DNA from 3 places in the Rhizobium sp. ZW T2_16 genome. Region 1 is predicted to be linked to each of the others. Evidence: riboswitches for the same ligand, from Rfam matches in the RefSeq annotation. Region 1 holds a riboswitch; each other region holds the start of a gene.
What was found. Region 1 has a riboswitch for thiamine pyrophosphate ahead of thiM (hydroxyethylthiazole kinase). Riboswitches for the same ligand answer to the same signal wherever they lie in the genome.
Positions count from the first base shown of each region.

Region 2: another riboswitch for thiamine pyrophosphate. It lies ahead of ACI3K0_RS16005 (YkoF family thiamine/hydroxymethylpyrimidine-binding protein); the one in region 1 lies ahead of thiM (hydroxyethylthiazole kinase).
Region 3: another riboswitch for thiamine pyrophosphate. It lies ahead of thiC (phosphomethylpyrimidine synthase ThiC); the one in region 1 lies ahead of thiM (hydroxyethylthiazole kinase).

Region 1 is NZ_JBJDRG010000016.1:63,475-73,122, reverse strand. It holds gene ACI3K0_RS24620 (hypothetical protein) at 1-903, opposite strand, end outside; gene ACI3K0_RS24615 (OmpA family protein) at 862-2,085, shown strand; gene mobB (molybdopterin-guanine dinucleotide biosynthesis protein B) at 2,137-2,652, opposite strand; gene mobA (molybdenum cofactor guanylyltransferase MobA) at 2,649-3,263, opposite strand; gene ACI3K0_RS24600 (DMT family transporter) at 3,266-4,174, opposite strand; gene ACI3K0_RS24595 (methyl-accepting chemotaxis protein) at 4,382-6,949, shown strand; TPP riboswitch at 7,093-7,189, shown strand; gene thiM (hydroxyethylthiazole kinase) at 7,239-8,054, shown strand; gene thiE (thiamine phosphate synthase) at 8,051-8,686, shown strand; gene thiD (bifunctional hydroxymethylpyrimidine kinase/phosphomethylpyrimidine kinase) at 8,686-9,507, shown strand; gene moaA (GTP 3',8-cyclase MoaA) at 9,494-9,648, opposite strand, start outside.
Region 2 is NZ_JBJDRG010000005.1:266,384-276,031, forward strand. It holds gene ACI3K0_RS15970 (transglutaminase family protein) at 1-1,001, opposite strand, end outside; gene ACI3K0_RS15975 (hypothetical protein) at 1,171-1,563, opposite strand; gene selD (selenide, water dikinase SelD) at 1,653-2,702, opposite strand; gene ACI3K0_RS15985 (RHE_PE00001 family protein) at 2,946-4,043, shown strand; gene ACI3K0_RS15990 (ABC transporter substrate-binding protein) at 4,128-5,141, opposite strand; gene ACI3K0_RS15995 (ABC transporter ATP-binding protein) at 5,138-5,917, opposite strand; gene ACI3K0_RS16000 (ABC transporter permease) at 5,914-6,720, opposite strand; gene ACI3K0_RS16005 (YkoF family thiamine/hydroxymethylpyrimidine-binding protein) at 6,740-7,348, opposite strand; TPP riboswitch at 7,339-7,451, opposite strand; gene ACI3K0_RS16010 (TetR/AcrR family transcriptional regulator) at 7,568-8,230, shown strand; gene ACI3K0_RS16015 (hypothetical protein) at 8,411-8,692, shown strand; gene ACI3K0_RS16020 (TonB-dependent siderophore receptor) at 8,715-9,648, shown strand, end outside.
Region 3 is NZ_JBJDRG010000005.1:82,630-92,277, reverse strand. It holds gene ACI3K0_RS15200 (ABC transporter ATP-binding protein) at 1-257, opposite strand, end outside; gene ACI3K0_RS15195 (ABC transporter permease) at 266-1,090, opposite strand; gene ACI3K0_RS15190 (ABC transporter permease subunit) at 1,092-1,913, opposite strand; gene ACI3K0_RS15185 (extracellular solute-binding protein) at 1,973-3,124, opposite strand; gene ACI3K0_RS15180 (thiamine phosphate synthase) at 3,322-3,951, opposite strand; gene ACI3K0_RS15175 (thiazole synthase) at 3,948-4,721, opposite strand; gene thiS (sulfur carrier protein ThiS) at 4,725-4,922, opposite strand; gene thiO (glycine oxidase ThiO) at 4,919-5,905, opposite strand; gene thiC (phosphomethylpyrimidine synthase ThiC) at 5,905-7,740, opposite strand; TPP riboswitch at 7,838-7,949, opposite strand; gene ACI3K0_RS15155 (ABC transporter ATP-binding protein) at 8,048-9,106, opposite strand; gene ACI3K0_RS15150 (DUF5060 domain-containing protein) at 9,119-9,648, opposite strand, start outside.

The DNA of each region.
Region 1 (9,648 bases):
GGAGCTGAACGTCCGCGCGGCGAGCGCCAGCAGCGGGCAGAACAGCCAGAGGGTGAACGTCCCCAGCGTCGCCAGCAGCAGGCAGATCAGGGTGAGGGTGGTGAACGGCCGCAACCCCGCCAACGTGAACAGCGTGCCGAGCAGCCGGACGCCGAGCGCCCTCAGCGCCGTGAGCAGCAGGCAGATCAGGGTGAGGGTAGTGAACGGCCGCAACGGCGTCAGCAGAACGCCGAGCAGGCCCCCGATCTCCGTCAACAGGCAAAGCCGGATGCAGATCAGGCCGAACAGCCCAAGCCGCGCAAGGAACGCCAGCAGCAAGCGGAACAGCCGCAGGCTGAGCAGCCTCAAGGCCGTCCGCAGCAGGCCGAGCGTCCTCAGACTGAACGGCCGCAGCGTCAACAGGCAGATCAGGGCGATGCGATCCAGCCGCCAAAACCTCGCGCACAACAGAATGCCGATCAGGCACCTGAACCAAAGCCGACAGCAAAGCCGCCTGCACAGGCGGATGCGGAACAGCCCAAGCCGGGGCAGGAACGCCAGCAACAGGCGGAACAGCCGCAGGCCGAGCAGCCTCAAGGCCGTCCGCAGCAGGCCGAGCGTCCTCAGACTGAACGGCCGCAGCGTCAACAGGCAGATCAGGGAGATGTGATTCAGCCGCCAAAGCCTCGCGCGCAGCAGAATGCCGATCAGGCGCCGGTGCCCCAGCAGCAGCCGGGCCAGCCGCCCAAACCTGCCCGACAGCAGGCTCAGGACGCGGACAAGGCACCTGATCAGGCGGTGAGCGGTGGAGAGCGCAATCAGCCGCGTCCCGTTGAGCAGAGCGCCGAGCAGCCGAAGCTTCCGGTCGAAAACGGAGCCGCCGTGCTCGACAGTGCCAAGGAACAGCGGCCGGATCGTGCGCAACGCGGCGGTGACCGTCCGCAGGATCCGAGCCGTCCGGACAGACGCGGAAATCCGAGCGCGCCAGACCAGCAGCAGGCACAGGAACGCGCGGCTCCGCCGCCGCGTAACGATGCAGACGCGCAGGCCAATGATCGTGTCACCCGCGAAGACCGGGAGCGCTGGCGCAACCAGCGTCGCGAGCTGGTAGAGGAACGCGGCCAGCGTATCGATGGCCGGCCCGATTTCGAACGGCCGCGCGGCTGGGATGTTTTGGGCCCGATCGGCGACGCCCTTCTGGGACAGAACCAAAACCAGGATCGCAATCGTGACCGTGGCCGCGACAGGAATTGGGATCAGGACCGTGACGATGGTCGCGTTATCATCTCGATCGACAACCAGACCTATGTGCGCCACGACGACAGCCGCCGCTTCTACGATGATGGAGGCCGTCCGGAATATGAGCGTCTGGGCGACGGTCGCTATCGCGAGGTCGTCGAACGCAACGACGGTACCCGCGTGGTGACGATCCGCAACCGCTATGGCGAAGTCGTCCAGCGTTCGCGCATCGTCCGTGGCGGTCGGGAGTATGTGCTCTATTACGCACCGGAGCTTCTGGAAGACCGTCAGGACTATACCTGGCGCGATCCGGGTGACGACCTGCCGCCGATGCGCCTTGGCGTGCCGATTGACGACTACATCATCGATACATCCAGCCAGCCGGATCGCGACTATTACCGCTTCCTTGAGCAGCCGCCGGTGGAGCGGGTCGAACGGCCTTATTCGCTCGATGAGGTCCGTTATTCGGCCCGTATCCGCGACAAGGTTCCGCGTATCGACCTCGATACCATCACCTTTGCCACGGGCAGCGCCGAGATTCCGATGAACCAGGCAACCTCGCTGCGCAAGGTTGCAGACGCGATCAACAAGGTGCTGGAAAAGGATCCGTCGGAAACCTTCCTGATCGAAGGTCATACGGATGCGGTCGGCTCGGATGAAAGCAATCTAGTCCTTTCGGACAAGCGCGCAGAATCGGTGGCTGTTGTCCTGTCGGATGCTTTCGGCATTCCGCCCGAAAACATGACGACGCAAGGTTACGGCGAGCGGTATCTGAAAGTGAGTACCGAAGCGGCAAACCAGGAAAACCGCCGCGTGACGATCCGCCGGATCACGCCTCTCGTAAAACCTGTCGCCTCGAACCAGTAACGGATCGGACAGGCAGGAATTGGAAGCCGTCGGCCAATCGGTCGGCGGCTTTCAGCGTTTTGGAAGACCTGTGATGTCGATGATGAAGTCGGCAATGGATGCCGTGTCGTCGAGCTCGAAGACGGGCAAGGTTTGCAAAGCGAGCGAGTGATCCGTGGCGATCGCAACGATATGGGGATCAATCGGTGCCAGAGGCTCGCGGCTTTTCGATTCCAGCCGGCGCAGTTCTATCTTCGGGATGGCCTCGTGCTTGTAGCCCTCTACGAGTACGAGATCACAAGGTGCCAGCCGTGAAAGGATTTCGGCAAGCGTCGGCTCAGCTTCGTCTCGCAGTTCATGCATGATCGCAAAGCGCGTTCCCGAGACAATTGCCACTTCCCCGGCGCCCGCCTCCCTGTGCCGAAATGAATCCGCACCGGGCTTGTCGATGTCAAAGTCATGATGCGCGTGCTTGACGGTGGAAACGCGATAACCGCGGGCGGTAAGCTCCTCAACCAGACGAACGGTCAGTCCCGTCTTTCCAGAATTCTTCCAGCCGGAAATCCCGAAGGCGGGCGTGGTGTTCATTCAAGGCTCTCCGTAAAGGCCGCGGCTTGGGTAAGCTCTTCTGGTGTGTTGATGTTGAAGAAGGGATCAAGCAGGCCGCGGCGTGTCTGAAGCGACGGGAAATCGATAGTCACCATGCGGTGACGGCTCAGGAACCCATTGATACGGCGATTATCGTTATCAATCAGCCAGTGTTCGAGATCCTCCGCAAGAGCGATCGGCCAGAGGCCGAAAACCGGGTGACGGCGCTCCAGTGAGGTGGCGATGACGATGGTTTCCGGATCGGAACAGGCTGCGCTGAATTGCAGCACAAGATCTAACGGCAGAAAAGGGCTGTCGCACGGAACGCTGGCGAAATGCGACACTTCTGCGAGCCGGCGGGAATAATGGCGCATCCCGGTAAGGATGCCGGCGAGTGGTCCTAGCTGTCCGGCGAGATCATCTGCAAGATAGCGATAGCTCTCAAACCCCGGGAAGGGGGCATTGGCGTTGACGGCGAGATCCGATACCTGAGGAGCCAGTCGCCTAATGACATGAGCGAGAACGCTTTTGTCGCCGAGCGGAAGCAGCGCCTTGTTCGCTCCCATGCGGCTGGAGCGGCCACCGGCAAGAATGAGACCGGGCGGGCGCATCCTCAGCCACCCGCCGTGGGCGTCACCGCCTTTTTGGCCGTATCGATGGCGCGGCGGCTTTCGCGGTAGAATGTATAGAGGCCGGAGCAGATCACGACGGCTGCGCCCAGGAGCACTGTCATGCCCGGACGCTCACCGAAAACCAGGACCCCGATGAGGAGCGCCCAGATCAGGCTGGTATAGCGGAACGGCGCAATGAAGGAGATTTCTCCGCCGCGCATGGCGAGGATGATTGCCTGATAGCCGCAGAATACCGCAATCGCCGTCAGCGCCAGAAGCAGCCAGTTGAAACCCGAAATCGGGTGCCATCCGCCTGTCGGGCCGACGAGAACAAAGCCGACGACCATGATGATGAAGGAGGTGAAGAGGGTCACGTGGATGGTCGGGATTTCCGTTGCGATCCTGCGTGTCACGAGATCCCGGCAGGCGGTGAAGAAAACCGCTGCAAGCGGGAACAGCGCGTCGCTGGAAAAGCCTTCAGGTCCCGGCTGGATGATCAGCAGCACACCCAGGAAGCCGACGATGATGGCGCTCCAGCGCCGCCAGCCGACCGGTTCGTGAAACAGAAGCGCAGCCCCGAGCGTAACCGCAAGCGGCAGCGACTGCATGATCGAGGAAGCCGAAGCGAAATCGATCCTGGCAAGCGCGTTAAAGAAGGACAAAGTTCCGCCGAGTTCGCAGGCGGTGCGCAAAAGCACCAGCGGATGGGTGAAGGCGCGTAGCGAGAATTTGGCGCGCAGGAGAATGGAGACCGCAAATACGAGTATGGTTGTCAGAACCCCACGTACTGCCATGATCTGCGGAATGCTGAGGTCGTGCGTCAATGCCTTGACCATCGCGTCATTGCAGGAAAACACCGCCATCGCGGTCGCCATGAGCAGCGCACCGCGCGTGTTATCCGACAATGCCATCCCGATTCCTCCACCCTTTGCGTCCCGTCTTTACGTGATCGGCAAGTTTGCTGCCAGCAGATTTCCATCTGATTTTTCCGCGCGCAAATGTCGCCGGCTGCCATTAACGGTTGCTCAACCGAAAGTGGCCATCGTGTGCAGATGTTCCCGCATGAGGCTGGAATCGCTCCGTTGTGCACACATGCAATCGTGCCTTCAGCGCAGCTAATGACGGGGAAAAAATTGTTTATCGATCGACTTTTGCAAAGCCGGAAAATTGTAACCAAGGTTCTTCTGTTCGTTGTTCCTCTCGTTCTGCTGATCGCGGGCGTGGGCCTTGCCGGATATTACACGGCCAATACTCTGAATGGCCATATGACCGTGACCCGCGCCACGATTGAGAACATCGGCGATTTCGAGCGCCTTCAGTCGAGCTTGCAGGAATATTCCGCTACGCCGAATGAAAAGACGCTTTCGGCACTAAGAGCCGATATCGATGCCCAGGAACAGGGCGTCGGTGTGCTTGAGGGACTTCTGACAAGCGAAGGGGATCGGTCACGGGTTGCACCGGTTATGGGGCTCGCCTCGGCAATGCGCAGTCATGTCGATGCGCTGTGGGCCGTCAAGCTGCTGCGGGACGAAACGGATGCGCAGATGGCCAGCGCCGTGACGGAAATCGATACGCTCGGCACGGAAGTGGAAGCGCAGGTGGGCAGCCTGCGCAAGCAGAGCGCCGGCAAGGAGAAATTTGCCAAGGGCATGTTGCTGGAAGCCTATGCCTATAACGCCATTTCGGGCAGGGTCTCGGACTTGCGTGAAGCAATGCGTCGTGCCGAAAGCGACGATGCGGCCATCAATACGGCCAAGCTCTACCTCGGCCCATTGGAAGAGGAATTCGCAAAGATCAGCACTCTCGTATCGGAAAAGGCGGGCAAGGCTTTCGATCCGGCGCGACAGGCCGCCGCCAGCTTGAAAGCGACCATTGCCGGCGACGCCCCGATCGCCGACAAGGCGCAGGCGGTGCGTGTCGGAACAAGTGCACTCATGCCGATACAGCGAGATTTGGATAATCTGTCCAACAGCCGGGCCGTAACGGCGGCTGAACGGTTTGTCGGTCTTGAAGGTGATGTGGCCGTCCAGCGTGAGCTGCTTGCCCAGACAGAGGATTCGCTGCGCAGGATCGATGAGCTCAAACTGCTTGTCGAGCGGATGAGCGGTACGATGAGCGAGGCTTCGCAGAAGCCGCTTCTTGAATCGACGGCGGGTTTGCGTACCGTCTCGGCGCGTGTTTCTGAACTTGCCAAGACCAACTTCACCATGGCTGGCTTTGCTGTGAAGCTGGAGCCGCTTCTCGCATCGCTCGACGCCGGATCGACAAAGCTGATCGTGATCGCTTCCGACTGGCAGAAGAAGAGGGCGGAAGCCACGGCCACTCTGACCGGCGCAATGGCCGGGCTGAAGAATTTCGTTGCCCAGGCTCAGGAAGTCGGCAAGGAAGATAGCGAACGGTCGGCAAACCTTTCGGTCGTCGCCATGGTGGTCGGTACGATATTGGCGATCGCTGGCGGCCTGATGCTGGTCGAGACATTGCGCGGCCCTCTGCGCCGGGTGACCGAAGTGATGAAGCGTCTTGCCGACGGCGACCTCGAAGTTTCGATCGAAGGCCGCGAGCGTGGCGATGAGATCGGTGACATGGTTCGTTCCGTTACGGTATTCCGCGACGCTGCGAGAGAAAATGTTCGGCTGGAGCAGGAAGCCGCCGCCGCCCGGGAGCTCTCCTCGGCGGAAGCAGAACAGCGTGCCGGCGAACGTGCCCGCATCGCGGCCGATCAGCAGCATGCGTTGACCGCGCTCTCGGGCGTGCTCGGCAATCTGGCCGAGGGCGATCTGGCAACGGGGATGGACGAAAATCTCCCGGCAGATTTCGTCATGATGGCCAGAACCTATAATCAGGCTGTCGATGCTCTCCGTGCGACTTTGTCCGAAGTCGGTTTTGCGGCGCAGGAGATCAATGGCGGTACGGCCAATCTTTCCGCCTCCGCCGACGATCTGGCGAAACGCACGGAACAGCAGGCGGCCGCGCTGGAGGAAAGCTCTCGGGCTTTGCGCCACTTGAGCGATGTTGTGCGTAGCACCGCTACCAATGCCCGTCAGACGTCTCAATCGGTCAACGAGACCGAAGAGTTCGCCGTCCGCTCAGGCGAGGTCGTGGCACGCGCAGTCAATGCCATGGGCGAGATCAGCCGCTCCTCCGACAAGATCAGCCAGATCATCGGCGTCATTGACGAGATCGCCTTTCAGACGAACCTCCTGGCGCTGAATGCCGGCGTCGAGGCTGCTCGCGCTGGTGAAGCAGGCCGCGGTTTTGCTGTTGTCGCCCAGGAGGTCCGCGAACTGGCCCAGCGCTGCGCGGGTGCGGCTCGCGAGATCAAGCAGTTGATTTCGGCAAGTGCAACGCAGGTCGAAAGCGGCGTGCAGCTCGTCGAGGAAACCGGCGAAGCACTCTCCAGGATCATTGCTCACGTCACCGATGTTCGAAAACTGGTGGCACAGATTTCCTCGGCTGCCGCAGAGCAGTCGACTGGCATCACGCAGGTCACGCAGGCTGTCAACGACGTCGAACTGATAACCCAGCAGAATGCCGCCATGGTCGAGGAGAACAATGCCGAAATACGTGGCCTGCGTCACCGGGTGGAGGATCTGACCCAGAAGATCGGCCGCTTCAGGACCAGCGACAGCAGCGGGACCTATTACCAGGAGCCTCAGCCGCGTTTGCACCGTAGCAGCGCCGCATGACGTGAAGGCAGATGCCCAGAATCTCGTGAAACTTCAAAAGCCGCCGCCAGACACGACGGCGGCTTTCGAGGCTAAGGCTAAGCCCGCATCTCGCCGCATTTGCGTAAAAAGGCTGGAATCGCGGATCATCATCCGGTAGTTGTTGATCATGACAGGGGCGTCCGGCGAAAGCCGGGCTGAGAAGTACCCTTTGAACCTGAACCAGATCATGCTGGCGGAGGGAGTCGTTCGGGTCTTCGTTCTTGACGTCGTATCCCCACGTCGACCTCCGCCTCAAAAGGAGGCGCAGATGGCAGACGATTCCGCTCAATCATTGAAACCCGGCGCATTGCTGGCAGCGATGCGGCAGAAAAATCCATTGGTGCAGAACATCACCAATTTCGTCGCGATGAACATTGCCGCCAACGTGATGCTGGCTGCGGGCGCATCTCCTGCAATGGTGCACAGCCCGGAAGAGGCGGCGGAATTCGCGGGCATAGCGGCGGCACTGACCGTCAATATAGGGACCATCTCGCCGGACTTTTTCGACGGCATGAAGCAGGCCGCCGAGGCTGCAAGCGAAGCGGGAAAACCCTGGGTACTCGATCCGGTCGCGCATTTCGCGACCGCCTATCGGCGTGCCGCCGTTTCAGCGCTTCTGGAGCACAGGCCGACGGTAATCCGCGGCAACGCTTCCGAAATCATTACGCTTGCCGGCGAGCATGCATCGGGGCAGGGGGTGGATTCGGGTGACAGCGTGGCTTCTGCGCAGGCTGCTGCCCGCGCTCTTGCCATTCGTCATGGCTGTGTCGTCGCCGTGACCGGGGAACGGGATTTCGTCACCGACGGTCATCGTGCCGTTCATGTTCTCGGTGGATCTGCGCTGATGCCGAAAGTGACGGCGCTCGGTTGCTCGTTGACCTGTGTCATCGGCGGTTTTGCAGCAACCGTGCCGGACAAGCCGTTTGAGGCAACGCTTGCGGCGCTTGCCTTGTTTGCTGCAGCTGGCGAACTGGCGGGACGGGACGCTCATGCGCCGGGGTCCTTTGCCGTGCGTTTCCTCGATCTGCTTGCGGAAGTGACGCCGGATGCCGTTGATGCCGTAGCGCGGGTGATACCGGCATGAAGCAGTTCGACCTTTCCCTTTATCTGGTGCTGGACCCGGATCTTTGTCGCGTGATCGGCATGGTCGAGACGGCGCGACTTGCCGTGCTGGGCGGGGCAACGATGGTGCAGTTGCGCGACAAGCAGGCAACGACCGCAGAGATGATCGCGACGGGCCTGCAGCTGAAAGCTGCCCTTTCAGGGGCCGGCGTGTCGCTGATTGTCAACGATGATGTGGAGGCCGCGCTCGCGATCGGTGCAGATGGTATTCATGTCGGGCAGGAAGACATGAATGCGACGGAGGTTCGAAAGCGTGTTGGCGATAGGCTAATCCTTGGTCTCTCCGTAGAGACGGAAGATCTGGCGCGACGGGTTGATCCGGCGGTGGTTGATTATGTCGGCGTCGGTCCGGTCTTCGCGACCGGCACGAAGCCGGATCACAAGCAGCCGATCGGTTTTAAAGGCCTTGCGCGGATCGTGGCGGCATCCCCGATACCCGCAGTCGCGATCGGCGGCGTCAAGATTCAAGATGTCGAAGAAATCTTTCGCGCAGGGGCAACGGGTCTCGCGGTCGTATCCGCCATATGCGGATCGCCCGATCCCCAAGCTGCCACAAGATTGATCGCCGATAAAATTGCGGAGGTGAAGAAATGATGATTCGCAATGTCTTGTCGATTGCCGGCTCCGATCCATCCGGCGGCGCCGGCATACAGGCGGACCTCAAGGCATTTTCCGCCCGCGGCACTTATGGCATGGCAGTGCTGACGGCGTTGACGGCCCAGAATACGCAGGGCGTGACCGCCATTCACGCGTTGCCTCCGGAGTTCGTTCGTGCCCAGATCGAGGCGATTTTTGCCGACATAACGGTCGATGCGGTAAAGATTGGCATGATCGCCAATGCGCAGATTGCGCGCACCGTTGCAGAATTGCTTGAGACCCATGCGATGGGTATTCCGATCGTGCTTGATCCGGTGATGGTCGCAAAGGGTGGCGCTCCACTTCTTGCCTCCGATGCCGGTCAAGCGGTTATCGACCGGCTGCTGCCGCTTGCTTCCGTCATCACGCCGAACCTTCCCGAAGCTGCAGTCCTGCTGGGCGAGAATGAGGCTAAGACACGGGCGGAAATGGCCAACCAGGCGATGGGTCTGCTACAGCAAGGACCGGGTGCCGTGCTGATCAAGGGAGGCCATCTCGCCAGCGATGACAGCCCAGATGTACTGGCGGATAGTGGTGGCGTGACCTGGTTTGAAGGGCCGCGCACGACGACGAGGAATACCCATGGCACCGGCTGCACCCTGTCGAGCGCCGTTGCCGCCGAACTTGCCAAGGGACGGTCCATGGTGGAGGCGGTGAAGTGGGCGAAAGCTTATCTGGCCAAGGCTATAAACGCTGCCGACACGTTATCCGTCGGCAGCGGACACGGGCCGGTCAATCATTTCGTCGAGCTGTGGGAGAATGAGGTCACCCGCCGGTGACGCTCATGTGTCGCGCGACGGCGGGGCGTTTGTGAGTGCGGTCGATGATGAAGTCATGGCCTTTCGGCTTGCGGGTGATCGCCTCATCGATAGCATTGGCGAGGTAATCATCATCGTCGGAGCCGCGCAAGGCGGAACGCA
Region 2 (9,648 bases), on a different contig from region 1:
CCGCGCGACGTGAAGGCTGCGGGATACATGAAGAAATTCTGGCGGATTTCGTTGCCAGGCAGGGTGATGTCACGGGCTGTGTTGTAACCAATCCAGTTCATTTCCCAGTTGCCGAAAGCCTTCTGGCGGAAAGCCTGGACGGCATCGTTGTCGAGTGGCAATTTCTCCTCCAGCACAACCTTGCGGACGTCTGCCGGGTCGACCGGAATCCAGCCCTGGCCTTCAAGATAGACTTCGGCGCGACAGTGCTGTGCACCGGTAATGTCGCCGGCGCGGCCGAGTGCCTTGAATTGTTCCGATGTCGCCACGCGAACACCAAAGACGTCACGGGCAGGAAGGCCAGCGGCACGGGCAAGCGCCGTGTACAGGCTGTTGATGTCGGCGCACTTACCGCCGAAATAACCGCTTTCCAGCATGTCCTTCACATTACCGACGCCGCAGCCGGCGACATTGGCGTCGCGGAAGGTGTTCTCGACAACCCAGTCATAGATTGCGCGGGCCTTGTCCTCGTCTTTCTCACGGGCGCCGATGATCTTCATCGCCGTATCCTTGACGATGCCGTCGATCGGCGCGCTCGGCGTGGCGACGAGAGCGGCATCAAGTTCGGCCTGTGATACCGCAACGCCGTCGGCGATGCGATTGCGTGTCTGGACCATCTGGGTGAATTCGATGCTTCGTTTTCCGTCAGCCTGCCACTCGACAGATAGAATATCAGCGCCTGATATGGCATCCTTCTTGATTGCGATCTGCTTCGAATCGGACGTCCAGTGCGGCGCAGATGCCTTCTGGTATTCGCCAGCCGACTGGGCAACAGGCAGCCACAGCTTTGCCGGGCCTGTCGTGTCCGTGAGGTCTACCTTGGTCGTTACCTCGAATGTGCGCCATGCGGCGATATCAGCCGCTTTGTCGGCAGCGAAAACCTGGTTTGCGCCGCGGGAAACGAAAGCGGCGGCAAGAGAGGCTGTTGCGGCCTGGCTGAGAAAACGGCGACGGTTCAACATACTGGGTCCAACTCCTGTCGGCTGCGCATCACGCTGACCCATAACGGTTTCAGTACGTACAATGCGCGGCTCAAATTGCGATATAATGTCGCTTGGACTTACGCCTTTGCAGCAGTCGGCGAAACAGGAATTGTAGTTTTCAAGCTTTTTTGAGCGGTTCCCTCGGAAATCAGCAACCCTGTCTGGCCTCTGCCGCACCGACTGCGGGCTGCTCGCTGGGTACTGCCATGGCGAGATCAAGACCGCGCGCAGTTGGTGGCTGCCAGGTTCTGGATTCGGGCAGCGCGCCTTGGGGATTGGTTCCCATATGGGCGCCACCTGTGCCGCCGGTCCAGCCGGTCGAACCTATATTTCCGGGCGCGGTGCCATCGGCACTCCGGCGATCCGGCGCGGTTGCCGCTTCGGCCTTATTGGCTGAATTGCAGTCGCCTTTGCCTTCAAGGCTCTGGGCGGAAGGCGGAGAGCCGCTATTTTGCGTTTGGGCTGCCACCGGAACAACTGCCATCATCATGGCAGAGACGGCAAGAGAGGTCAGAAATCTGGCGTGAAAGACGGGCATCATGGGAACTCCTTCCATCGCCCACAACGTATGTGCACAAAGGCGAGTTCCCTTGGATAATCCGGTTGGATGACCGGATCAGACGAAGTCGATCAGCCGTTGACGACGATCCCGGCTGCGCCGTCTTCGACCGTGCCGACAATGGTTGCCAGCGGATAACCCGCATCCCGCGCCTGCTTTACCATCGCATCCGCCTTATCGGCAGCAACGGCAACCAGCAGGCCGCCAGAGGTTTGCGGATCTGCGAGCAACATCCTCTGCCATTCGGGCATATTTTCCGGCAGCGTAATCGCATCGCCATAGCTCGCCCAGTTGCGGACGGACGCCCCGGTAATGAAGCCCTGTTGCGCCAGTTCCTCGGCCTTCGCCAGAAACGGGATGTCGGCAAGGTTCAGCCGCAAGGTCAACCCGGAGGCACGCGCCATTTCCAAACCGTGGCCGAGAATGCCAAAGCCGGTAACGTCGGTGATGGCGTGAACGTCAATATCGGCGGCAAGCGTTGTGCCGACCTTGTTGAGCAGTGTCGTCGAGGCGATCATCTCGTCATACGCCTTTTTCGGCAGAGCATTCTTCTTGATAGCAGAGGAATAGATGCCAATGCCGATGCCCTTGGTGAGGATGAGCTTGTCGCCGGCCTTTGCTCCGCCATTGCGGCGCACTTGACTGGGGTGACAGATGCCGATCACGGCAAGACCATAGATCGGCTCGACGCTGTCGATGGAATGACCGCCCGCAACCGGGATACCGGCTTCAGCGCAGATCGATGCGCCACCTTCGAGGATTTTCGAGATCTTCTCCGGCTCCAGCTTGTTGATCGGCATACCCAGGATCGCAAGCGCCATGATCGGCTTGCCGCCCATGGCATAGACATCGGAAATGGCGTTGGTGGCGGCGATGCGGCCAAAATCGTAGGGGTCGTCCACCATCGGCATGAAGAAGTCTGTGGTGGCAATCACGCATGTATTGTCGTCGATCTGCCAGACAGCGGCGTCGTCTGACATCTCGTTTCCGACCAGAAGTTGTGCAAACGGCTGCGCGGCCGGCTGGCCTGCCAGCAATTTCTGCAGGACGGCGGGCGCAAGCTTGCAGCCGCAACCGCCGCCATGGGCAAGCTCGGTCAGACGAGGAGACGACATATCCATAGTATTCCTCCTTCGGATCGTGCCGTGATCATGGTTCGCGTGGCACGGGTTATGGAGGTGATAACGCCTTGATAACCGCGCGTCTATCACGTTAGGCCGATGTCATAGTTCAATCACTGAGTGGTGAGAGGGCCGGGTGTGGGCGGGGCGAGACAGCCGGCATCCGGTTTCCCGACAGGATTGTTCTTACAGCACGCTTCATTCGCTATGATGATCGTAACGATTCTGGGATCGGTAAATAGCATGCGCTACAATTTCGCAGATCTGCCGTTGCATCGGCTGATGGAGCCGGTCTGCCGGGCGACTGCCGCGATCACGCGTCTTGATGAACGTGTCTTTCGATCGACGGTAGGGCAAGGTTGGATCGAACGTTCGCATTTCGTCGATTCGGTCGCGTCGCTCTGGATCGATGGCGAGCTTGTACATCTGGAAGATCTGGTGTTGCACGATGCGGCGATGGGCATTCGCGCACCGACGCATGAGCTGACGATTGCGTACGATATCCTGCGCACCAGACGGCGCATTATCGAAAACGAGCCCGGTTGGGCTCTGAGCCGGGAAGGGCTCAGCCAATTGCGGGGAAAGGCGGCAGAGCTTCAGCCTGCCATTCCGATCGAGAGCCCGCTCGAAACCAAATCCGCCGAGCTGCGGGATGAAGAGGATCCGCTGGCGCACTATCTGGCGGAGATCGACGCAGTCGTCGCTCGAAGCGAGGCCGCACTGTTGCAGGTCATGAGGCCATCCGAGCCGACTTACCCGAAGGAACGGGCTGCACTTCTTTATGAGCCGGATTGGGACGAGGATGAGCGGCTTGCCGAATGGCAGGATGTGGTCGAAAGAAGTGCGAACCTGCCGCCGGTCCTCAGGGCCGTGCTTTTGCTGGATGCCTGGAACCAGTTGCAGGTGTTGCAGCACGCTCCATGGCTGGGTCGGTTGCTGGCCGCATCGCTTATGAGGAAGGAGGGTGTCACAACGGCGCATCTGGCGGCTTTCAATCTGGGGCTGAAACAGGTCGGGCGAGAACTGAGGACAAGTCCCAGGCAGGAGGTTCGTATTCTGGCCTTTCTCGAGGCGATCACCGAAGCCAGCCTGACAGGCTTGAAGGAACATGACCGCCTTGTGCTGGCGCAGCAGCAGATGCAGCACCGGATCGCCGGACGACGTCAGTCATCGAAACTGCCGCAACTTGTCGACCTCGTGTTATCCCGACCGATGGTGTCTTCGGGCATGATCGCAAAGTCTCTTTCGGTGACGCCGCAAGGCGCGCTGAAGATCGCTTCGGAATTGCATCTGAGAGAGCTGACGGGACGAGGACGGTTTCGTGCCTGGGGCATCATCTGATGCCATATCCTGTCTGCCGGAAGGCTGGCGGCCAAGGGCGTGGATCAAGGGCGCCGGTCAGCCGGCACCCTCGACACTTCGGTGTCATTTCAGAAAGTCGTTGGCGTAATAGCCCTTAAAATCCGGTTTCGCTTCGAGAGGCTTGCCGCCGGCGGCCTTAAGGATGCCGGCCTGATAGGCGTAAGCGCCGATCGCTTCGAATTTCGAAGGATCGATCGTGCCGATCACGCCCTCGGCGCTTTGCAGATATTTGCCGTCGATCAGCGCCTTGAGCGACGCGCGGATCAGGGCGCGATCGGTCAATGCATCCTTGTTGGCCGAAATCAGCAGGTCGGTCGCCTCGTCCGGATTTTCGATGGCGAACTTATAGCCCTTGCGGGTCGCCTGAAGGAAGGCTGCAGCCTCCTTGGGGTTGCCGTCCAGGAATTTGCGGCTGGAGCCGATCAGGGTCGTGTGCTCGTCCGGCACGCCATAATCGGCATAACGGAACGCGCCCTGCTTCAAGCCTTCGAGTTCAGCCTTTACGCCTTCCCAGGTATAGACTTCCAGCGTGAAATCGACGGCGCCGTTTTCCAGGGCTTGATAGGCGGACGTGCCGAGAGTGATCGTCTCGAATTCCCCCTTGCCGCCGTCATGGCGGATGATCGAGGATATCAGCGCATTTTCCCAGGCGGAGCCGAAACCGCCATAGGTCTTGCCATCGAGATCCTTCGGGCGGGTGATGTCGGAACGGCCTCCCTTGAGCACCAGGCGGCCCGTTTCGGTCTGCACGATGGCATAGGTGCCGACGAGATCGGCACCCGCCGTGCGTTGGGTAAGAAGGGCGATCGAGCCGAGAATGCCGAAGTCGGCCACGTGATTGGCAACCAGCGTTCCGGCCGAGGTGTCCGTGTAGGGGAGGATTTCGACGTTGATACCCTCGTCCTTGTAGAAGCCTTTATCGCGGGCGATGAAAAGGCCGATGTGATTGGTGTTCGGGGTCCAGTCGAGGGCGACCGTAACCTTTGACGCGGCCTGGGACCGGGCAGGCAGCGCCGGCAGGGCGAGGGTGGCGAGTGCCGCGAGCGTGGCGCGGCGGCTCAGCAGTAATTGGTTCATGGCAAGTGTCCTTCCTGATCATTGATCTGGGGAGAGAGAAGAAAATCGAGTATCGACGTTTCGATGGTTGCAGCCTCGGCACGGGCCGTGGAGTGGCTGAAGCGTGCACGCGGCAGGGGAACCGCGATCGTCTGCTCAACGCGTGCAGGGCGCGGCGACAGCAGGTGGATCCTGTCGGAAAGCATCACGGCCTCCCGTACATCATGGGTAATCAGGATGATCGTCCAGCGATGTCTGAGCCACATAGCCTCGAGCCAGATCTGCATCTGGTTGCGGGTGAGCGCATCCAGCGCCCCGAACGGCTCATCGAGCAGCAGGACCGGCTTTTCCTGAACGACGGTGCGCAGCAGTGCCGCGCGCTGGCGCATGCCGCCGGAGAGCGCTTGCGGGTAATGCTGCTCGAAGCCGCCGAGGCCGAATTCCTCAAACAATGGCGCGACACGCTTTCGCGCCTCTTTTCGCGGCATTCCCTGAACTTCGAGGCCAAGCATCGTGTTGTCGATGATCCGCCGCCAGGGCATGAGTGCATCGCGTTGTGGCATGAAGGCGAATGGTCGATCTGTCGGCAGAAGCGGCTTGCCGGCAAAGCGGATCTCGCCGCTGTCGGCATTCGCCGCGCCGGTGAGAAGCTTGAATATGGTCGATTTTCCCGCCCCCGAAGGCCCGAGGATCGAGACGAATTCGCCGGGCATGACATCCAGCGAGATATCGTGCAGCACATCGATATCACCGTAGCTCAGCGAAACCTTGTCGAGGCAAAGCAGCGGTTCGGTCATGGGCGTCGCCCCGCTCCACTGTCGATCCACGGTGCGGCCAGCCGCTGCACGGCCCAAGTGGCGCTGAACAGAAGCAGTGTCAGCAGCGAACTGACCAGCACGGCGGCGAGCACGAGGTCCGGCCGGAAATTGTTCTTCGCATTGAGCATGTAGATGCCGAGGCCTTTCGCCGCTCCCGCATATTCAGCGAAGATGGCCGCGACGACGGCATAGGTAATCGAGATGCGCAATCCGGCGAAGAAATAGGGGAGCGCTGAGGGCAGGCGGGCAAGCAGGAAGCGCTTCCAGCGGGATGCGCCCATCGAGACAAGCAGGTCTTCGACTTCGTTTTCGGTGGCGGCATACCCTTCGGCCAAGGCGACCAGCATCGGAAAGAAGGTGACGAGCGCCACGAGCAGGATTTTCGGCAAAAGGCCGAAACCGAACCACAGCACGACCAGCGGTGCGATTGCCACCAGCGGCAAAGTCTGGCTGGCGATGAAGATCGGAAAAAGCGCCCGCCGCATTAGGGTGGAGAAATCGATCGCCATTGATAGTAGGAACGCGAGAACCAGCGATAGCGAGAAGCCCAGCAGGGTGGCACGCAGCGTTGGCACGGTATTGGCCCACAGGGCGTCGCGATTGAGCCATGCCTGAAGAAGCACCTGGGATGGTGCGGGCAGCGTCGTCTCAGAAATGCCTGAGGAGCGGCAATAGATCTCCCATGCGAACAGCATACAGCTCGCGGCAACGAGAGCCGGCAAGGCCCGGAAGGCATGGGTGCGGAGCATAGGTCCGCGCATGGGCGAAGTGCTCGACGACATCGGCTTGTCCGTAAGGGCGTTAGATGGCGCTCGGGCTGTTGGCTGAAACGGTCAGATCAATCGTCACATGGCCCTGCGGTGGCCCGAAACGAACGAAGGCCTCTCCCATGGTTGCAAAAACCGGAGCGGCATCGCCACGCAGTTTCGTGCAGAAGTTTTTCGACTTGTCGAACACGCCTGACGACTTGATGAAATCGATGCAGCCATAGATCTCGTCCATGTGCTGGCCGATGCCGAGTGTGTAGAGAGAAAATTGCGCGGCAGTCGGCTGTCCGGCAAGCGGGATGGAGGAGACGGCAGTCAATGCCTGCGCCTTGCGCTCATCCAGCGGGGCGAGCGGCCCGGTCATCTCGGGAACATGGCAGATCGGATCGTCCGGCTCGCCGGGGCAGCCGCGCGACAGCGTTGCATGCATGACGCAATGCTTGCCGGATTTTGCGGCGGCAACGAAGAGATCGCGCATCGCGGCCATGACAATATCGGGCGTACCGACAAGAAGCGTCGAAATATCGTCGGTTTCGATCCTCAACTGATCCCGATAGGGATCAAGCGCGGACAAGGCACCGAGGATGACGTCGACGAAATCGTCGGACATCGGGTAAAGGGAAATCTGCGCGCCGGAAAACATCTTATACCTCGCTCCGCTGGCATTATCCAGATCAGCTTAAGGGTCCACGGTCATGACGACCGAATCTCAACCCCGGCAATACGGAGCACCCCTGTTCGGCCCCTGATAGATCAGATGATGCAGGACTTGCAAGAGGGCAGTGTTGAATGACCGTTTCAAGCGGAGTACGAGACGGGTATGAATTCGCTCCGGCCGGTGGAGCTCCGGAGTTACGTTTCCATGTCTGCCAGACCGCAACAGCGCCGAAAAAACGATCCCGAACGAACGAAGGCGGACATTCTCGATGCTGCGACCGAAGAGTTCGCGACACATGGTTTGGCCGGTGGCCGCATCGATGCGATCGCCGAGAAGACGCGCACGTCCAAGCGGATGATCTATTATTACTTCGGCGGCAAGGAAGATCTCTACCTCGCTGTGTTGGAACGTTCCTACAGACAGATCAGAACGCTGGAGGCGGATCTTCAGCTTGATGATCTTTCAGCCGAAGATGCATTGCGCGTGCTCATTTCCGAAACGTTTGACTATGACGAAGCGCATCCCGATTTCATCCGCCTCGTCAGCAGCGAGAACATCAATTGCGCCGCTCATATGCGCAGGTCGGAAACGCTTCTCGATCTGAACATATCAATCATCGAGATGTTGGAAAAAATCATCGACAGGGGCGGGCGAGATGGTGTTTTCCTGCGCCGCACGGATGCAATCGATGTTCACATGCTGATCAGCGCCTTCTGTTTCTTCCGTGTCTCCAATCGCTACACGTTCGGCGCGATTTTCAGGCGCGATCTTTCCGAGGAGGGGTTAATGGCGCGCCACAAGCAGATGATTTCGGATGCGGTCGTCAGCTATCTGAAAACGCCGGACGTGTCTTCCGGCGAAAGATGATCGATCAGCCTGTGGCATATCGGCCGCAGATAGTGTTGATACGCTGCCGGTGTAAGTCTTCGCGCATTGACTCACTTTCTGGTGACCGATAATTCCTGATTTATCAATCATATTTTTTGGCTTTGCGTTTGATGCTGCGAAGCCTCTGATTTTGCTCGCGTATGCTCAAGGAGCACTTTTATGTCTGGCTCTACCGTTTTCAATGCTTTCGCAAAAAAGACCGGCAATCGCGGTCGTTTTCTCGTGCTTTTGTCCAGCTGCGCCATTGTTCTGCCGCTGCAAGCTCTTGCTCAGAATGCCGAAGAGACCGATGCCGGCACGATGTTGAAGCCGATTATCCTGCAGGGCGATGGTTCGCCGGTCGGGCCCGATTCGACGATCGTTGCAAAAAAGCTCGCGCACGAGTTCGAAGACCGACACGCCGATCCTCGATTCAGCGGCAGCCGTTTCGGTCGTCACTGAGAAGGAACTTGAGGAGCGTGGCGTGAAGACGCTCGATGAAGCGCTTTCCTATACGCCGGGCGTGCTGACCGACGTCTATGGATCAGACAACCGATATGATCACTATCTGATCCGCGGGTTCTATTCGACTGGGCAGAGCACATTCCTCGATGGATTGCCGGTACGTAGTATCAATTTTACGGGCAGTCGCATGGAGCCGTATGGGATGCAGCGGATGGAGGTTTTGAAGGGCGCAAACTCGACGCTCTTTGGCATCTCGCAGCCCGGCGGCATCGTCAACGCCATCAGCAAGCGGCCGCAAGACTACAAGTTTGGTGAGGTCTACACGACCTTCGGCGAGGATCACATCGAAACGGGTACAGATTTCGGTGGTCCGATCGACCCGGATGGAGTCTGGTCCTATCGTCAGACCGCCAAGTGGCAGGACGCGAAGCAGGGTATTGATTACAGCCAGGATGACAGAGTTTATATTGCCCCGGCGCTGACCTTCAGTCCTTCTGCTGATACGGACTTCACGCTGCTGACCAGCTACAACAAGCGGAATGGCAGCACATCTCACAGCGTTCCCTATAGCCTGAGAGACGAAATCGATTCGGAAACCTATCTGGGTGAACCGGATTTCGACAATATGGACACGATTGAGCGAAACATCGGTTATGACTTTCGCCAGAATCTCGGAAATGGTTTGGAGTTCCGGCAGAATGCCCGCTACACCAATCTCGATCTGACTTATGAAGGCGTTTACGCGACCTCAGCCGATCCTGCGGCAGATCGCGGCGCGCTCGGTGTTTATGGAGAAGCCAAGCGCTTCGATATAGATAACCAGCTCCAATATGACGCGAGCTTCGGTCTTTTTGATAGCCGCACTCTCCTCGGTGTAAGTTATGAGCATGACAAGCTTCGGGAGCGTCGTCTTGATGGCGTACTGCCGGCGATCGATCCATTTGATCCGGTCT
Region 3 (9,648 bases), on a different contig from region 1:
GCATGGCTCTGGAACACCATGCCGGTCGGCCGGCGCTCGGGCGGTAGATGGGTGACGTCTTCGCCATCGATAGTGATGCGGCCGCTGGTCGGCTGTTCGAAGCCGCCGACCATGCGCAGAAGCGTCGACTTGCCGGAGCCGGAGGGGCCGAGCAGGCAGACGAGTTCGCCATCGGCGACATCGAGAGAGAAGCTGTTGACGGCATGGGTGCCGCCGGAAAAGGTCTTGGTGACCTCAGCGATATGAAGAACGGACATGATATTTCCTAACCGCCGAAACCGCGGGCAAATGCGCCGCCGCCGATAACGCGACGGGCGAACATGAGGGCGATGAACGAGGGGACCCAAAGAAGCACCGAGAGAACCGCGCCGTACTGGATGACCATCTGGTTGTTGATGTAGCTGATCATCAGAACCGGCATGGTGCGAATGCCGGGAGCACCGATCAGCCACGCGCCTTCGGTTTCATAAAAGGTGCCGACGAAGCTCAACAGCACGGCGGCGAAAATGGTCGGTCCCGCCTGCGGCAGGGTGATCGACCAGAACACCCGCAAGGGGCTCGCGCCGACATCACGGGCCGCCTCTTCCATGCGCCGATCGACCGCCTGGAAGGCCGCAACCGGGATCCAGATCATGAACATCAGCGTGCCGACCAACTGGATCAGCACGACGCCCCAGAAGGTGCCGATGAGATTGAGCTGCAGGAAGATCGCGGCGATCGCCACCAGCAGGCCGAATTTAGGAAAGGCGTGGCCGGCAAGGAAGGAGAAGAAGAGGATATCCCTGCCCGGAAATTTCATGCGCGCGAATGCGTAAGCAGCGGGCAAGCAGATCAGTGCCGAAAGCAGCGTCACCACCGTCGAGAGCTTGAGGCTCAGCGTCAGCGCGTTCCAGACGTCGGGGCGACCCAATGTCTGGCCCCAGAAACGGAAGCCGAATTTCTGCGGGATGATGTTGGGATAACGCCAGACCTCGGTAAAGGCCCAGGTAGCAACGACGACGAGCGGCCCGATGATGACCAGCGTCAGAATGACCGCGAAGGCAATGCCGGACCAGTCGAGGCGCGCGCGTTTGAGGGTAAGCGAGGTCATCTCATTTCCCCCGGTTTCTGGCGACGGAGCGCACATAGAAGAGCCCGAACAGGATGCAGAAGCCAAAGGCGACGACGGCCTGCGTCATGGCGCCGATCGGGTCCTGCACATCGCGCAGGGTGCGCTGCATGAAGGGGCCGAGCATTTCCGGCGAAGCCGGACCGAGCAGATAGGGAAGCGTGAAGGACGAAAAGATACCGAGCACCGAAAAGGAAAGCGCCACGAGGATGGAGTTGGAAATGCGCGGCAGGATGATGTGCCAGAAAACCCGGATGGTATTGGCACCGACATCGCGCGCAGCCTCGATGGACTGGTTGGCGACACTGCCGAGACCCGAAAGCAGGATCAGGACAGTCAGCGGAATATTATCCCACACAAGACCGATGACCGGCCCCCATGGCGTGAGATAGGGCGTGCGGATCTTTGGCAGTCCGACTGCATTCAAGAGGATATCTACCATGCCATTGGGGCCGAGCACGCGGATGAAGGCGAAGGCCAGGATGATCGACGGCACGAACATCGGCAATATGGCGAGGGCCTGCACATAGGCCGGCAGCCGGCCATGCGAAAAACGCAGATACAGCGCGATCGGCAGGCAGATGACCAGCAGCAGGACCGCGCAGACAAGCGTCGTCCAGAGCGTAACGGCCAGATTGTCGAGGCTGTAACGATCGGAAAAGAAGAAGGCGTAGCTCGACAGGTCGAAGCTGGAACTACCGTCGGCATCGGTGCGCCAGATGGTGCGGCTGATCGCATTGATGGCAGGCCAGATGACGAGCCAGATCACCAGATAGACGGGTATGGCGACAAGCAGGAGGCCGATGGGCCTCCTGCCTGCTGCGGTTTCGGTGGATACCGAAACCGCTCTTTCGACGAATTCGCTCACGACTTGCGGTCGACGTTCGGAGCCACGTGGCGATACCAGCCGTCATTGATGGCTGCTTCCCACTTGCCGCCCGGGAATGTCGGGATCGACTGCGGAATGATGTCGGCGAACTTCTTGCGCAGGTCTGCCGAGACGTGATCCCAGGAAACGCCCGGGAAGCCGCCGAGTTCGGTGAGGATGGCGCTCTGCATTTCTTCCGAAAGCATGAAATCGGCAAGCTTCAGCGAAGCTTCGTGGTTTGCACCATTCTCGATGACGACGGAGCGGGTAAAACCGCCGCAAAGCGCCAGATCCTGAAGCTGTACCAGACCGGTTTCAGCCGGCAGCACGCCCTGCTCGATCGCCTGCAGAACCTGGTCGGACCAGACCGGGATCATGGTGACGACGCCCTGGGAAAGCAGCTGCAGCGACTGGGTGTTGCCGGAGGAGTAAGCGCCCTTGTCGTAAAGATGCGGCGCGATATCGGCCAGAAGCTTCCAGGCCTTGCCGAGCGCTTCGTCGCCGAATTCCTGGGTATAGTTGTCGACCTTGAATGCCTTCGGGTCGAGGCCGTTTGCCTGATGGATGGCGCGGCGGACGAAATTGCCGCCCGAACCGCCCTTGTCGGGACGGTTATAGACGAACTGGCCCGGATTGGCCTTGATCCAGGTGACGAGCGCGTCCCAGGTTTTCGGCGCATCGGCCGGCTTCAGCTTGGTCGTGTCATAGGCGAGCAGAACCTGCGAACCGCGGTAAGGCAGGCTGTATTCGCTTTCGATGGCAAGCGGATTGACCTTAGAATAGTTGGAAAGACCGGCAGCCTCGATGTTGGTGTAAACGCCGGCCTTGATGGCGCCGGCCGGCAGAAGAGCGTCGGCGGATTCGAAATAGTCGGCCTGCGGATCGGCATTGGTCTGCTTGGCGGCGATTGCGCGCTCGCCGATCGCGATGATGCCGGCACCATCGCCTGCATCGACGAGGTTGAGCTTGAGGCCCGGATTGGCAGCCTCGAATGCGGGCTTAACAATGTTTGTCCAGAAATCGAGAATGTTGGTGTCCGAGCTGGTGTACCAGTCGATCTGGCCCTTGGCGGCAAAGCTCATGCGCGGAGCCAGAGCAAGACCGGCGGCGGCTCCGGCTGCGGACATCATAAAAGTACGGCGTTTCATCTTTATCTCCGATTCAGTCGGGCGAGTAAAATTGGGAACCGCCAACTCAATCGAAATATGACCGGAGGCGGCGCTGATCGGCGACTGCACAGCCGTGCAAGTGCGAACCAATCGGCGCCGTTTCTACTGTCCTCCCATAACGCTTTCATGACAGGTTTTGACAGGAACACGCATGCACAGGCCCTGTCATGAAACCTTCATCCGACCTGTACTTCCAACTTCTGTCGCGACGCGACCGTCGCCGCCAGCCATTCGAGGGTGCGTGCTTCCGGGTTTTCGTTGAGCAGGATATCGGTCACTACTGCGGCGCTTTCCGCACCCTGCTCAAGCACAAGCGGCGCGCGCTCGGCGGTAATACCGCCGATGGCGACAAGCGGAAGATCGCCGATCCGGCGCTTCCAGTCGGCAACACGCTCGACGCCCTGCGGCTGCCATTTCATCTTTTTGAGGATGGTCGACCAGACGGGGCCGAGCGCGACATAATCCGGCCTTGCGGAAAGAGCCGTATCGAGTTCGGCGATATCATGGGTGGAGACCCCAAGCTTCAGTTCCGCCCGGCGAATGGCTCCGAGATCGGCTTCCGCCAGATCCTCCTGGCCGAGATGGATGAAATCGCAGCCTTCATCGATCGCCAGTTGCCAGTAATCGTTGACAACAAGCTGGCAGCCGTGCGCCGAGCATATCGCCTTCGAGCGGCGAATTTCCCCGCGCAACACGGTGTCGGGCGTTTCCTTGATGCGCAGTTGCACAAGCTTGACACCAAGCGGTACCAGCCGCTCGATACAATCGGCGCTATCGACGATGAGGTAGAAGGGATCGAGCCTCATGAAAATACCGCCTTGCCGATGACCGGAGTCGAGGGCACCGCCATCTCGCGCGGCTCCAGCATGCCGGAAAGGTAAGCGAGACGGCCCGCATCTATCGCCTTGGCGAAAGCCTCGGCCATGGCCGGCGGGTCGCTCGCACCGGCAACCGCCGTGTTGAGCAGCACGGCGTCGTAACCCAGTTCCATGACTGTGGCCGCGTGCGACGGCCGGCCGAGGCCTGCATCGACGATCAGCGGGATTTCGGGAAAGGCAGCCCGCATGGCGACAAGCGCCGATGGATTGCGCGGCCCTGCCGCCGAACCGATCGGCGCGCACCAGGGCATAAGCAACCGGCAGCCCGCGGCCAGCAGCTTTTCGCCGACGACCAGATCGTCCGTCGTATAGGGAAAAACCTCAAATCCTTCGTCGGTGAGGATGCGCGCAGCCTCGACCAGTTCGAAGACATCCGGCTGCAGACTGTCGTGATGGCCGATGACTTCGAGCTTGATCCAATTGGTGCCGAACACTTCCCGCGCCATTTTTGCCGTCAGCACCGCCTCCGATGCGCTGTGGCATCCGGCGGTGTTGGGCAGGATGCGAACACCCAGTTGGCGGATCAGCTCGAAAAACGCGCCGCCCGTCTTGCCGCCGGATGTCTCGCGGCGCAGCGAGACGGTGACGATGCCTGCACCGGAACGCTTGACCGCGTCGGAAAGAATGGCCGGTGACGGATAACGCGCGGTGCCGAGCAGCAGGCGCGATGACAATTCCGCATCATATAGTTTCAGCATGGTTCATCCTCCCTGCATGGGCGACAGGATTTCGATCCGGTCTCCCTCCTGGAGACGCGCATCCGCCCGATCCTCGCGATGGACGAGATCGCCGTTGATGGCGGTAGCCAGCCATTCGCCCTCGTATTCGAGCGCGGCCAGAAGCTCCGCAAGCGTGCGCGTCTCCACGGACTGAGTTTCACCATTGACGATGAGGTTCATAGGGTCAGTTCCTTCTGAATGGCATAGCCGTTGGAAAGCAGGCCAGCAGCCTTTTTCGCCATGGCCGGCGCCAGCAGAAAGCCGTGGCGGTGCATGCCGGCAATCGCCAATCCGCCTTCCATTTCCACCACCCGCGGAACGTTGTCATCAAAGGCAGGACGGATGCCGACACCGGTTTCCACCACCCGCGCCTCGCCGAAGGCAGGATTCAGCGCATAGGCCGCGTTCAGCAATTCCATCAGCGAGCGCGCCGAAATCGGCCCGTCATCCTCCGTCTCGATCATCGTTGCACCGACCATGAAGCGGTGATCGTCGCGTGGCACGACATAGATCGGATGGCGCGGGTGCAGCATCCGGACCGGACGCGATAGAGCCACATCGGGGGTCTCCAGATAAAGCATTTCGCCTCGCACGCCGCGTAGGCCCGGAATATGGGGAATGGCTGCCGGGCCGGTGCAATCGAGAACGGCGGTATAGTTTTTCCTGGGCGGCGGTCCCCAGCCGAGGTGAAACTGTCCGCCATGGTTGCGGATCGCCTTTGCCAGCCCTGCCAATGCCCGGCGCGGATCGAGATGCGCCTCACCTTCGAAGAACAGCGCCTTGTCGAACCGGCCGACAAGCGACGGTTCCAGATCGGCGATTTCGTCTCTGCCAAGCCAGACATGACCGCGTGTGCGCGAAGCAAACCGAGTGAGATCGGCCAAGTCACGCGGCTGCGCCACGACCAGCGTGCCGTTGCGAATGACCGCACCCGGCACCGCCCTGTCCCACCAATCGGCGGCATCGAGCCCGAGTGTCAGCACGATCTCTTCCGCCGCCTCACGCTCGCAATAGGGCGCCAGCATGCCGCCGGCGAAATGCGATGCGCCCTGCCCGATCGTATCCTGATAATCGACGATATCGACATCTTCGCCGCGCCTGAGAAGTTCATAAGCCACCGTGAGGCCGGCAACGCCGGCCCCTTTGACGAGAAACAGAGACATCAGGCCTCACTCCCGGCATTTGCCAATGGGTTTTCCACCGGCATGTAGAGATCACCACCATCGCGATATTTCGCCGCCATCGCCTCAAGCCCCTCCTTCTGCGCCTCGGCGCGGATATCGTGTGAGATCCGCATCGAGCAGAATTTCGGCCCGCACATGGAGCAGAAATGCGCCACCTTGTGTGCGTCCTTGGGAAGCGTCTCGTCGTGGAAATTCCGCGCCGTATCCGGGTCGAGCGACAGATTGAACTGGTCCTCCCAGCGGAACTCGAAACGGGCGCGCGACAGGGCATCGTCGCGCAGCTGCGCCCCCGGATGGCCTTTTGCCAGATCGGCGGCATGGGCTGCTATCTTGTAGGTGATCACACCGGTCTTGACGTCATCGCGATCCGGCAGGCCCAGATGTTCCTTCGGCGTGACGTAGCAGAGCATGGCGGTGCCGAACCAACCGATCATCGCAGCCCCGATGGCGGAGGTGATGTGATCGTAGCCGGGCGCGATATCGGTGGTAAGCGGACCGAGAGTATAGAACGGCGCCTCGCCGCAGGTCTTCAGCTGCTTGTCCATGTTCTCCTTGATCTTGTGCATCGGCACATGGCCGGGGCCTTCGATCATCACCTGGCAATCCTTTTCCCAGGCGATTTTCGTTAGTTCTCCGAGTGTCTCCAGTTCGGCGAACTGCGCGGCATCATTGGCATCGGCAATCGAGCCGGGACGCAGGCCGTCGCCCAGCGAAAAGGTCACGTCATAGGCGCGGGCGATGTCGCAGATCTCGTCGAAATGCTCGTAGAGAAAACTCTCGCGGTGATGATGCAGACACCACTTGGCCATGATCGACCCGCCCCGCGAAACGATGCCGGTGACGCGATTGACGGTGAGGTGGATATAGGAAAGCCGCACGCCGGCATGGATGGTGAAATAATCGACGCCCTGCTCGGCCTGCTCGATCAGCGTATCGCGATAGACCTCCCAGGTGAGATCCTCGGCAATGCCGTTGACCTTTTCCAGCGCCTGATAGAGCGGCACCGTGCCGATCGGCACCGGTGAATTGCGGATGATCCATTCGCGGATATTGTGAATGTTGCGGCCGGTCGAAAGATCCATGACCGTATCGGCGCCCCAGCGGATCGCCCAGACCATCTTTTCCACCTCTTCCGCCATCGACGAGGTGACGGCGGAATTGCCGATATTGGCGTTGATCTTCACCAGAAAATTGCGGCCGATGATCATCGGTTCGCTTTCGGGGTGGTTGATATTTGCCGGAATGACGGCGCGGCCTTCCGCAACTTCGTGGCGTACGAATTCCGGCGTGATGTAATCCGGGATATGCGCACCGAAACTTTCGCCATCCCGCGTCAGGGCTTCCTTCGCAGCCTGCCGGCCGATGTTTTCGCGGATGGCGATGAATTCCATTTCGGGCGTGATGATGCCTGCGCGGGCATAGGCGAGCTGGGTGACGGCCCGGCCTGCATTCGCCTTGAGCGGCATGTTGCGGATGGGGAACTCGGGCGTCAGCCGCTCGCCGGTGGCAAAACCGTTATCCTCCGGCTTGACGTGCCGCCCCTCGTATCGGGCGACATCGCCGCGAGAAAGAACCCAGTTTTCGCGCAGGCGCGGAAGGCCTTGGTCGATCGCGACGATATGGGCAGGATCGGTATAGGGGCCGGAACTGTCATAGACTAGGACTGGCGGCTCGCCGGATGTCGGGTGAAGCGCGATCTCGCGCATCGGCACGCGGAGATCGGGATATTCCCTGCCCGCAACATGGATCTTGGTGGAAGCCGGAAATGCGCCCGAGGTAACGGTCGGGCTTTGATTTTTGGCGGCAATATTCATCGTGAGGCTCCAAGTTTCAAGGTTGGAGACCCAGTCCTAGAGCCGGAAAGATGGAAGAACGCCGATCACGGAATCCGGTTTACGGATTTGAGAATTATCGCAGCGTTTTGCACCGTCCCTACGCCAGTATGAACTGGATCAGGTTCAACGGGTCACTGCGCGCGATAGCAGAATCTCAGCCCCTTGACGGGACACCCCTGGTGAATGCGATGAGGCTATGACAGGCGAGCTAGCGGGTCAAGTAGGTGATGCAAGCACCGCGGGAAATCGGAGGGCTCAATCTCGCGGGCTCGCAGTCGGCTTTACCTCAATCGAGCCGCACTTCACTCGCGGGATCGAAGAAGTGGACTTTGGCGGAACTGATCGACAGACGGATCTCCTCACCGGGCGCAAAATCCACCCGGTCGTTGACGACACAGGTGACTTCCGTGCCGCCGACATCGGCCAGAACATGCGTGTCTGCGCCGGTCGGCTCAACCACCTTGATCGTCGCCTTGGCGCCATCCTGCGTGCCTACGGCAAAGCCTTGCGGACGGATGCCAACCACGACGTCACCACTGCTTCCACCCTTCGGCAGCGATGGCAGCGCCAGTCGCTCTCCGCCCGGAATAAGAAGGGACTGGCCCTCGATCTTGCCGCGCAGAAAATTCATTGAAGGCGATCCGAGGAAGCCGGCCACGAACATGTTATCCGGACGGTCGTACAGCTCCAGCGGGGTGCCGATCTGTTCGACGCAGCCGCCGCGCATGACGACGATTCGATCGGCCATGGTCATCGCCTCGACCTGGTCGTGGGTGACATAGACGATGGTCGACGCCAGTCTCTGGTGAAGCGCCTTGATCTCGGCGCGCATCTGCACACGCAGCTTGGCATCGAGGTTGGAAAGCGGTTCGTCGAACAGGAAGACGTCGGGATCGCGAACGATCGCGCGGCCCATGGCGACGCGCTGGCGCTGGCCGCCGGACAATTGCGACGGCTTGCGCTGCAGGAGCGGGGTCAGTCCGAGAATTTCGGATGCTTCCGCAACCTTCTTGTCGATCTCGGCCTTTTTCATGCCGGAGATTTCCAGCGAGAAGCCCATGTTCTGGGCGACCGTCATCTGCGGATAGAGCGCGTAGTTCTGGAACACCATGGCGATGTTCCGTTCCTTCGGCGACAGCGTGTTGACCACACGCCCGCCGATATCGATACGCCCTGCGGATATGTCCTCGAGGCCGGCGATCATTCTGAGAAGGGTCGACTTGCCGCAGCCTGACGGGCCAACCAGGATGAGGAATTCCCCATCCCGGATGTCGATCGTAACACCCTTGACCACTTCGAGCGCACCAAAGCTCTTGCGCAGATCGGAGACTTGAACCGTCGCCATGATGATACCTCTCTAATGCGTCTTGCGTGGGCGTATGCGCACAGCAAGATATGGCCGGCCCGGCAGCGTCAGCCCGAACGCGGCGGCAAACTGGTTGGTGATATGAGAACCACCGGTAATGCGCTGCGGGTGAACCTTCGGCAGCGGCCCCTTCTCCAGCGGCGTGATGCTCATGTTCCAGACATCGATGAGATCGATTTCCCAGTCGCCATCTTCTTCCGGCAGGCCGAGCGCCCATTCGACCGGCTGATGCTCGCCGAAATAGATGTAACGGACGTCGCCATCCTGAGCCGCGGATACCCGCTTGTAGGTCGTGCCCCGTTCCAGCATGGGGGTCAGGCCATTGACGGCATCCTCCTCGAAGATCTTGCGGAGGAAGTCGATACGCGCCGATGCCTCGCCATGAAGCACGCCGCCCTTTGCCCACCAGAGTTCGTCATTGGCATCGAGGAATGTTTCGCCGTGACCGATATAGCCGCCACGGCAAAGCGTCAGCCAGTAGCGATGAACCAGTTCGTGGCCATCGATATTGCCCCATTCCT